2 regions of the Nocardiopsis codii genome follow, and region 2 is predicted to be linked to the other one. Evidence: riboswitches for the same ligand, from Rfam matches in the RefSeq annotation. Region 2 holds a riboswitch; the other holds the start of a gene.
The links. A riboswitch is a leader RNA that binds a small molecule or an ion and turns the genes downstream of it on or off. The one in region 2 is predicted to bind thiamine pyrophosphate.
Positions count from the first base shown of each region.

Region 1 (5,004 bases), on a different contig from region 2:
GGGGCGCACGGCGTCGAGGTGGCGGCGCAGCGGTACTTCTCCGTCTCCGCCGCCGAACTGAACCCCGCGCAGGCCGCCACCATCGTCGGGGTCGTGCGCGGACCCTCCTTCTACGACCCGCTCACCAACCGCGACGCGGCGCGCGAACGCCGCGACATGGTGCTGGAGCGGATGGGCGCGACGGGGCACCTGGAGCCGGACGAGGTCGAGCAGCACCAGAGCAGGGGCCTGGCCCTGGACCCGACCGAGCGCGGCGGCAGCTGCTACCACGGGGAGCAGCCGTTCTTCTGCGACTTCGTCATGCGCTGGCTGCGCGGCTCCGACGTGCTCGGAGAGCTCCAGGAGGAGCGCGACGAGGCGCTCACCACGGGCGGCATCACCGTGCAGACCACGCTCGACGGCGACGTGCAGCGGGCCGCGGAGAAGGCCATCGAGAAGTACGTCCCCTCGGAGGAGTCCACCAAGTTCTCCGCCCAGGCGGTCATCGAGCCCGGCACCGGCCGGATCCGGGGCATGGCGCAGAACCTGCGCTACGGGTTCGACGACGAGGAGCTCGGCACGACCTCCATCAACCTCGCGGTGGACAGCGAGGCCGGCGGTTCACTCGGCTACCAGGCGGGTTCGACGTTCAAGACGTTCACCCTCGCGGCGGCCCTCGACTCCGGACTGGGCTACGGCACCAGCTTCTCGTCGCCCAAGAGCGTCTCCGTCGGGGGGCTCAAGGACTGCGACGGCAGCAAGATGTCCGGGTGGAGCGTGAGCAACGCGGGGGAGAGCGACGGCGGCGAGCACAACATGATCAGCGCGACCAAGGGGTCGGTGAACACCTACTTCGCGCAGCTCCAGAAGCGCGTCGGCCTCTGCGAGACCTCGGAGATGGCCGAACGGGTGGGCATCCACCGCGCCGACGGCGAACCGCTGGAGGTCTGGAGCTCCTTCACCCTGGGTGACCAGGAGGTGTCCCCGCTGACCGTCGCCAACGCGTACGCCACCTTCGCCGCCCGGGGCACCTACTGCGAGCCCGTCCCTGTGACGTCCGTGCGTATCGGCCGCGAGGGGGACGAGGGCACCAAGGAGGTCAAGGTCAGCAGCGACTGCGAGGAGGGCCGGGTCGACCGCGACGTCGCGGACGGGGTCAACCACCTGCTGCAGCAGACGTTCGAGGGGGGCACCGCCAAGGGCCTCGGTCTCGGGCGCCCGGTCGCGGGCAAGACCGGTACCACCGACAACGCCGCCTACGCCTGGTTCGCCGGCTACACCCCGAACCTCGCGTCCGCGGTGGTGGTCGGCGACATGCGCGGCGGGGAGGAGAACCCGCTCCAGGGCGTGACGATCGGCGGTCGCTACTACAACATCGTCTACGGCGGCACCCTGCCCGGCCCCATCTGGCAGGCGACCATGCGGGGGGCCGTGGCCGACCTCCCGGCGGAGAGTTTCGGCCCGTCGCCGAAGGCGTTCGGCAACCCGTCGGCGAAGCAGCCCAGGACCGGGGGCGACGAGGAGGACGACGACGCCTGACGGCGCCCGCCGAGGGGCGGGACCGTCCGGCGCTCCGGTTGCGGACGAGGGTCGTGGGGAGGGAACACCCCACGGCCCTCGTTGTTGACGCATAATGGAGTGAAACCGACAGGGGAGCGCGTGAGCGCTGAGAGTGCGGCATCAGGCCGCAGACCCTTACACACCTGATCTGGGTCATGCCAGCGAAGGAAGTCGTAGGAACCCGTCTCCGGAGGCGTGCTCCCGCGCACCCGGGACATCCGGCGCGCGGCATGCCGTCCGGCGTCGCTCTTGGCCACATGGGCCCTCGTCCACCCCGACGAAGGGACACCACCTGATGAGCACCGAAACCGGCCGTACCGGCTTCTGGCGCGACATCCTCGGACAGCTGCGCGGATGGCGCACCGTCGACATCGTCGTCGCGGCCGTGATCGGCGTCGCCGTCGGCGTCGTCTTCTGGCTCTGGAACATCGTCTGGTCGGTCACGACCCCGCTCTTCGTGGGGTTCCCGCCCGCGCAGGCGGTGGTCTACGGCATGTGGCTGCTCTCCGGCGTCCTCGGCGGGCTGATCATCCGCAAGCCCGGCGCCGCGCTGCTCACCTCGGTCGCGGCCTCCTCCGTGTCAGCGGTCCTGGGCACCCAGTGGGGTGTCACGGTGATCCTCGACGGGACGCTCCAGGGCATCCTTCCCGAGCTGGTCTTCCTCGCCTTCGGCTACCGGCGCTGGGGCATGGGGGTGGCCGTGCTCGCGGCGGCCGTCGCCGGCCTCTCCCCGGCCGTCCGCGACAACATCGCCTACAACGTGACCTGGCCCCTGCACCTCCAGGTCGTCTACGGCGTCATCGTCGTGATCAGCGCGGCGGTCATCGCCGGGGTGGGCGCCCGGCTCCTCACCACCGCCCTGGCCAGGTCCGGCGCGCTGGCCCCCTTCCCGTCGGCGCGGGGCTGACCCGTGTCCGACCAGAAGCGCCGCGGACCGGCCGGGGCGACCGCGGAGTACCCGCCCGTACCACCCCCCGCCCCGTCCCCCGGCGGCCGGGGCGCCCGCGTCGAGCTGTCCGGCTGGGGCTGGCGCCACTCCGGCCGCGACACGTACGCGCTGCGCGGGGTCGACCTCACGGTCGGGCCGGGGGAGCGCGTGCTCCTCCTCGGCGCCTCCGGGGCGGGCAAGTCCACCCTGCTGCACTCCCTGGCCGGGCTCACCGGCCCCGACAGCGCCGTCAACGGCGACCAGGAGGGGACGCTGCTGGTCGACGGCCGCCCCGCCGACCGGAGCCGGGGCGCGGTCGGCCTGGTCGGCCAGGACCCGGAGACACAGCTGGTGATGGCCCGCGCCGGCGACGACGTCGCCTTCGGCCTGGAGAACCTGGGGGTGGACCCCGGTCTGATCTGGCCCAGGGTGGACGACGCGCTGGACGCGGTCGGCTTCCCGTACGGGCGGCGCCGCTCCACCGGCGCCCTCTCGGGGGGTGAGAAGCAGCGGCTGGTCATCGCCGGGGCGCTCGCGATGCGTCCGCGCCTGCTCCTGCTGGACGAGCCCACCGCCAACCTCGACCCGGACGGCGCAGCCCTGGTGCGCGGGGTCCTGGAGCGCCTGCTGGCCGAGACCGAGGCGACCCTGGTCCTGGTCGAGCACCGGGTCGCGGACGTGGTCGGTCTGGTGGACAGGGTCGTGGTCGTCGAGCCCGGCGGCGGGGTGATCGCCGACGGCGACCCCTCCTCCGTGTTCGCCGCGCACGGGCGCTCCCTCGCGGAGCAGGGGGTGTGGATCCCCGGGAACGACCCCGTGCCCGACCTGGTCGCCGCCCCGGGCGGCGGTCCCCGCCTGGAGGCGGTGGGCGTCGCGGCGCGCACCCCCTTCCAGCTGGGGATGCGCACCGCACCCCGAAGGGTGGTGCTGGACGGCGTGGACCTCCCCGTCGCGGCCGGTACCGCGACCGCCCTGACCGGGCCCAACGGGGCGGGCAAGTCCACGCTGCTGACCCTGCTGGCGGGGCTGTCCCGGCCCCACCGGGGCGAGGTGCTGCCGCGCGGCCCCCTGGCAGACGCCGACCGGCGCCCGCTCGTGCGCTGGCCCGCGCGGCTCCTGGCCAGGCACGTGGGCACCGTCTTCCAGCACGCGGAGGACCAGTTCGTCACCGGCACCGTGCGGGACGAGCTGCGCTTCGCACCGCTGCGGGCCGGGATGGGCGCGGAGGAGACGGAGCGGTGGGTGGACGAGCTGCTGGAGCGGCTGCGCCTGGCCCCGCTGGCCGACGTGCACCCCTACACGCTCTCGGGAGGGGAGAAGCGGCGGCTGTCGGTGGCCACGGCTCTCAGCTCGGGCCCCTCGCACGCGCCGGACGTCCTCGTCCTGGACGAGCCGACCTTCGGCCAGGACACCAGGACGTGGACGGAGCTGGTCGAACTGCTGGGCGTACTGAGGGCGCAGGGGCGGGCCGTCGTCATGGCCACCCACGACGAACTGCTCCTGCGGCACCTCGCGGACGTGCGGGTGCGCGTGGCGGAGGGCCGTGCGGTCGCGGTGGCGGGGGAGGTGGAGAGGTGAGCGCGTCGGAGGGCCGGGGCGGGACGGGCGGCGACGCCCTCACCCTGGACGTGCCGCAGGGCGGGGGAGCGCGCTACTGGCTCGCCCGGCTCAACCCGGCGGCCAAGCTGCTGGCCGCCCTGGTGCTGGGGATCGGCCTGATACCCGCCGTGGACGCCGTCACCGGAGGGGTGGTCCTGGCCGGTGTGCTGCTGGTCCTGCCGTTCAGCGGGATCGACCGGCGCACGCTGCTCGTTCTCGGCGGCCCGTTCGTCCTCATGGGCCTGTCCAACGGCCTGGTCAACTACCTGTACGGCGAGCACGGTGCGGAGGGCGCGCTCGGTGCGGCGGTGCGCCTGCTCGCCATCGCCCTCCCCGGCCTCGTCGCAGCCGTGACCAGCGACCCGACCGAGATGTCCGACGGGCTCGTGCAGAGGCTGAGGGTGCCCGAGCGCCCGGCCATGGGTGTGCTGGCGGCGCTGCGGCTCATCCCCCTGCTCGCCGACCAGTGGCGGACCGTCACGCTGGCGAGGCGGGCGCGCGGCCTGGAGGCGGGGCGCAATCCGGTGCGGATGGTCGCGCTGTTCTTCGGCAGGCTGTTCGCGCTGCTGGTGCGGTCCATCCGGACCGGGACCCTGCTGGCCACGGCGATGGACGCGCGGGCGTTCGGCACGGGGCCCCGCACCTGGGCCAGGGAGAGCCGCTGGCGGATCGGGGACACCCTCCTGCTCGCGGGGGCCGTCCTGCTCCTGGCCGCGGGGTACACCCTGTCCGCGCGGCTCGGCACCCTGGTGCTGCTGTTCTCCTGACCCGGGTGGTTAGGTAACCCAGGACAGTGACGTCGAAGTGGAAGAGGTGGAGTTCGTGGGCGAGTTCGTGCGCGTGGAGACCGATCCGGACCACCCGGCGGTGGCCGTGATCCGCCTGGACCGGCCGAAGGTGAACGCGCTCAACGCGGTTCTGACGGCGGAGATCGCCGA
Region 1 is NZ_JAUZMY010000012.1:170,277-175,280, reverse strand. Features, by position in the region: gene Q8791_RS14450 (transglycosylase domain-containing protein) at 1-1,518, shown strand, start outside; TPP riboswitch at 1,619-1,726, shown strand; gene Q8791_RS14445 (ECF transporter S component) at 1,835-2,446, shown strand; gene Q8791_RS14440 (ABC transporter ATP-binding protein) at 2,552-4,045, shown strand; gene Q8791_RS14435 (energy-coupling factor transporter transmembrane component T family protein) at 4,042-4,833, shown strand; gene Q8791_RS14430 (enoyl-CoA hydratase/isomerase family protein) at 4,889-5,004, shown strand, end outside.
Region 1: another riboswitch for thiamine pyrophosphate. It lies ahead of Q8791_RS14445 (ECF transporter S component); the one in region 2 lies ahead of thiD (bifunctional hydroxymethylpyrimidine kinase/phosphomethylpyrimidine kinase).

Region 2 (5,004 bases):
CGCACCCCTCGGTGGAGGACGCGATCGTGGTGCCCGCCTCCGACGAGCGGCTCGGCCAGCGGGTGACCGCACTGGTCTCCCTCGCCGCGGGCGCCCGGCTGGAGAAGGCGTCGCTGTTGGAGCACTGCCGTGTCCGGCTGGCGGGGTTCAAGGTCCCGAGGACCGTCCACTTCGTGGACCGGGTGCGGCGCACGGCCGTCGGCAAGCAGGACTACCGGTGGGCGGCGTCGGTCGCCCGGGACGGTTCGGCCCCGCGCGGGACGGCGGGGACCGTCGCCCCGGGCCCGCTGCGGTACTGACCCCCGCGGTCCCCGACGTCTCCCGGCGTGCGGGCGGGGGTCGTGACCGCCCCTGTGGAGGACCGCACGCCGCCCCTGCGAAAAACGCAGTTTTCGGATGCCATCTGCTTGATTCGCCACGAGACCAAAAAGAACGACATTCAGGGACAAAGTCCACGTAGGGGTTCCGCCAGCACCTTCGCGGCGGCTCGCGGCGGGGTGCGGAGGACCGCCCGCTGTCTGCGGCGTCCGCCCGCAGCGGCCTCAGCCCCTTGTACCTTAGATCCCGTCGGCCGCAGTCTCCGGCCGATTCGGACGGTCCCCTTTTTCGCCTCATCCCCCACCCATCGCACGCACGTGTGCGCGGTGACACCCTTAGGACGGAGGATGGCGCGCCCCCTCCCGGGCTTCCCGGGTCGCGCCCAACTACTCAGATGGCCAATTCCGTAGGCTCCTACATCTTCAACGCGGTGCGCGGCGGCGCCGTGGGCGCCTCTGAAGCACTTCCCGGCATCAGCGGCGGCACCGTCGCCCTCATCGTCGGCCTCTATGACAGCCTCATCGGCGGCGCGGGCCACATGGTCAGCGGAATCAAGAGGTACGTCACCGACGTCCCGCGCGGGCGCGGCAAGGAGCGCGCACAGGAGCAGTTCCGCCAGGTGGACTGGAGCGTCCTGGTCCCCGCGCTGGTCGGCATGGCGGTGTTCCTGGTCCTGGCCGCCGTCCTGCTGGCACCGTTGGTCGACGCCTACACCCAGTACGCCTACGCCCTGTTCTTCGGCCTGGTCCTCGCCTGCCTGTGGATTCCCTACACCGGGGCCGGCAGGCCCTGGAAGGCAGGGCACTACGCCGTGGCGCTGGTGTTCGCCGTAGCCGCGTTCCTGCTCACGGGACTGCCCGGCGCCAACCTGCCCACGCACCCGGTGATCGTCTTCCTCGCGGCCGCCGTGGCCGTCTGCGCCCTGGTGCTGCCCGGCCTGTCCGGCTCGTTCATCCTGCTCACACTGGGCCTGTACGAGCCGACGATCAACGCGGTCGGCGACTTCGACATCGCCTATCTGAGCGTCTTCGCCCTGGGCATGCTCACCGGGCTGTCCCTGTTCGTGAAGTTGCTCCAGTTCCTCCTGGAGAACTTCCATCACATGACCCTCGTCGTACTCACCGGCCTCATGGCCGGCTCACTGCGCGCGCTGTGGCCCTGGCAGACCGAGTCCCGTGAGCTCCTCACCCCCACCGACGTCCCCGTGACCGTCGCCTTCATGGTCGTCGGCTTCGCGATCGTGACCGCTGCCATCGTCTGGGAGCGCCGGAAGCGCACGCAAGCCGAAGTTCTCCACGTCTCGACCCACCTCTGACCGGCAAGAACGGAATCCACTACTCATGACAGCGAATCTGTGGACGGCCTCGAACCTGGCGATGGAAGGCGACGTCGCCCATGAGTACGAGGGGTTCATCGGCTGGGTCCTGAGCCTGATGACGACACTGGGCGAGCCCGGCGTCGGCGTGGCCCTGTTCATCGAGACCTTCTTCCCCCCGATGCCGAGTGAGGCGGTCCTGCCGGGGGCGGGGTTCCTCGCCTACGACGGGCACATGAACGTGTGGCTGGCCATCATGTGGGCCACGATCGGCTGCCTGGTCGGCGCCTGGGGCTTCTACGCGATCGGCGCCCTCCTGGGCCGGGAACGCACCAAGTGGCTGGTGGAGAAGACCCCCCTGCTCGAGGTCGAGGACTTCTACAAGGCCGAGCGCTTCTTCTCCCGCTTCGGCGGCCTCGCGGTTCTCCTGGGCCGGTGCGTTCCCCTGGTGCGCAGCTTCATCTCGGTCCCCGCCGGTATCGAGCGGATGCCCATCCTCAAGTTCTCCGTGTACACCGTGATCGGCTCCGCCGTCTGGAACTCGATCTGGATCGGTCTCGGCTACGCCTTCGGCCCGGCCATCAAGCCGATCCTGGTGCAGTGGAGCGGCCTGATCAGCAACATCGTGCTCGTCATCATCGCCCTGCTGTTCCTGTGGTTCGTCGTCGTCCGCGTCCGCAAGATCCTCAAGGCCCGGTCCGCCGACAACGCCCCCACCGCCTGAGCGGCGCGGTCGGTCGCACGGGCCCCCTCGGGCCCGCACGTCCCCCACACAAACGTCGGCCGCACAGGCCGACCGCACACTGAGCGGGGCCGCCCACGCGGCGGCCCCGACGGCGCGGGGTGCCGGTGTCCCATCACCGGCTGAGAGCACACCCGTCGAACCTGCCCTAGTTCGTACTAGCGAAGGAACGCCCATGAGCGCGTACAACATCGTGTCCATCGCCGGAAGCGACCCCAGCGGGGGCGCCGGGATCCAGGCGGACCTCAAGGCCTTCTCGGCGCACGGCACCTTCGGCATGACCGTGGTCGCGGCCCTGACCGCGCAGTCCACGCGCGGCGTCACCGGGGTCCACCCGATCCCCGCCGCGTTCGTCACCCACCAGATGGACACCCTCTTCTCGGACGCCGCGGTGCACGCGGTCAAGGTCGGCATGCTCGGCACCGCCGAGGTCACCGCGGCCGTCGCCGAGGCGATCGGACGCCACGACCTGCCCCACGTGGTCGTGGACCCGGTGATGGTCGCCAAGAGCGGCGACCGGCTACTGGAGCCCTCCGCCGTCGACGCCCTGCGCACCCGGCTGCTGCCGCGGGCCGACCTGGTCACCCCGAACCTTCCCGAGGCCGCCGACCTGCTGGACGAGCCCGAGGCCACCGATCTCGCGGCGATGCGCGACCAGGCCCTCCGACTGCTGGAGTTCGGTCCGCGCAGGGTCCTGATCAAGGGCGGGCACCTGCCGGGCGGGGACTGCGTCGACATCCTCGTCTCACGGGACGCCGACCCGGTCGAGTTCCGTGCTCCGCGGGTCCCCACCCGCAACACGCACGGCACCGGGTGCACCCTGTCCTCCTCGATCGCCGCCCTGCTGCCGCAGCGCCCGGACGCGGTCTCCGCCGTCGGCGACGCCAAGGCCTACCTGACCGAGGCGCTCCGGCACGCGGACGAGATCGACGCGGGCGGCGGCCAGGGGCCCGTCCACCACTTCCACGCCTGGTGGAAGTAGGCGCCGTCCTCTGCGGCGCGGGCGGACGCGAACGCCCCCGCCGGACACCCTCCTCCGCCGGGGGCCACCGCTGTGCGGCGGCCTCCGGTTCCCGCAGTCACGGGAGGACCGGGGTCAGGAGTCGTCCCTCTGGTCGAGGGCGAGCCTGCTGAGCACGGCGGCGGCCCGGGCGGGGTCGGCGCCCTGGCCCACCGCGACGCCGAGCAGGTAGGTCGTGAGCGGGGCCGCGGGGCGGGCCACGGAGTGGGCGGCGTCCTTGGCCAGGTCGAGGATGCGGTCGACGTCCTCCTTGCCCAGGGGGTCCGTGCCGGACAGTTCCAGTTCGCGGCGGACGGCTTCCGCCCATTCGACGAGGGTCACAGGGCGACTCCTTGGAGAGGGATGGCGGTCACGTCAGGCGATCATAGCCACCCGGGGGTCACCGGGCTGCCACGGGCGCGCGGTCGGGTCACCGTCCGCTCGACCGACCCGCGCCCGTGCTTCGGGAGCGGTTCGCCCCGGACCCGACCGGGGTTCATCCGGCGCTCCCGGTGCCGGGACCAGCCTCCCCCCGGCGAAGGACGGGGAGGGCGCGCCGTCCGTCCGGTCGGCCCCGCCGGGGACCGGAGTGCCCGCGGTCGGCGCCGGCCCGCCCCCGTGAGCGGGTGCGGACCGGCGCCGGACAGGGTTCCGGCCTCCCCCGGAAGGAGCGGCCGGGGGAGGCCGGAGGAGTGTGCGCCCGCCCCGCCCCCTTCAACAGGGCGGACGCAGGGATGGTCTAGACGGCGGCCCGGGCGGTGGCCTGGGACCGGGCGATGACGGTGCCGGGGGCCGGGTCGAGCAGCGCGCCGAGGACCTCGTCGAGCCGGTCCAGGTGGGCGCGGACCCAGGGCAGGGCCAGCGGGTCCGTGGCGGCGAGCGCCGCGTAGCGCCGCTCCTCGGACTCCCCGTAGAGGAGGCTGGTGGCGACCCGCATGCGCAGGGCCTCGGCCCCCTCCCCGAACTCGACGGCGGGCAGGACGCCCATGCCGAAGCGGTCGAGGAGCAGTCCGGTCAGCTCGGGGCCGGTGGTCACGCCGTGCAGAGCGGCCAGTCGTTCGCGGGCCGGCTCGAAGTCGGGGTAGAGGTAGAACGCCGCGCGCGGGGTGGCGACGGTCGCCCCGGCGCGCACGAACGCCTCGGTGACGGCGCGGGCGACGATGCCGTGCAGGCGGCGGCTGCGGTCGATGTGGTCGAGGAGCTCGACGGGCTCCGTGAAGGCGTGTGCGGCGGCCTCCTGGACGGGGGCCGCGGGACTGGACCAGATCTCGCTGGCCACACCGAGCAGACCGCCGCGCAGCCGGTGGCCGATCTCGGAGTCGGGCAGGCGCAGGACGCCGATGCGCCAGCCGCCCAGGGCGAGGTTCTTGCTCAGGCCCGTGGAGATGATGGTGCGCTCGGGCGCGTACTCGGCGGGACTGTGGATCTCGACGGGGTCCTCCCCCGGGCCCGCCGGGTGGACCAGGTCGCGGTAGATCTCGTCGGAGATGACGAGGAGGTCGAGCTCGCGCGCCACCTCGGAGAGCCTGCGGACGGTGTCGGCGTCGGCCACCGTGCCTGTGGGGTTGTCCGGCAGGGTGACGATGACGGCGTTGACGGTCCGTCCCTGCTCGCGGGCGGCGGTGACCG
Region 2 is NZ_JAUZMY010000001.1:173,972-178,975, forward strand. Features, by position in the region: gene Q8791_RS00685 (acyl-CoA synthetase) at 1-299, shown strand, start outside; gene Q8791_RS00690 (DUF368 domain-containing protein) at 713-1,633, shown strand; gene Q8791_RS00695 (DedA family protein) at 1,659-2,357, shown strand; TPP riboswitch at 2,463-2,562, shown strand; gene thiD (bifunctional hydroxymethylpyrimidine kinase/phosphomethylpyrimidine kinase) at 2,551-3,357, shown strand; gene Q8791_RS00705 (DUF6457 domain-containing protein) at 3,472-3,717, opposite strand; gene Q8791_RS00710 (pyridoxal phosphate-dependent aminotransferase) at 4,115-5,004, opposite strand, start outside.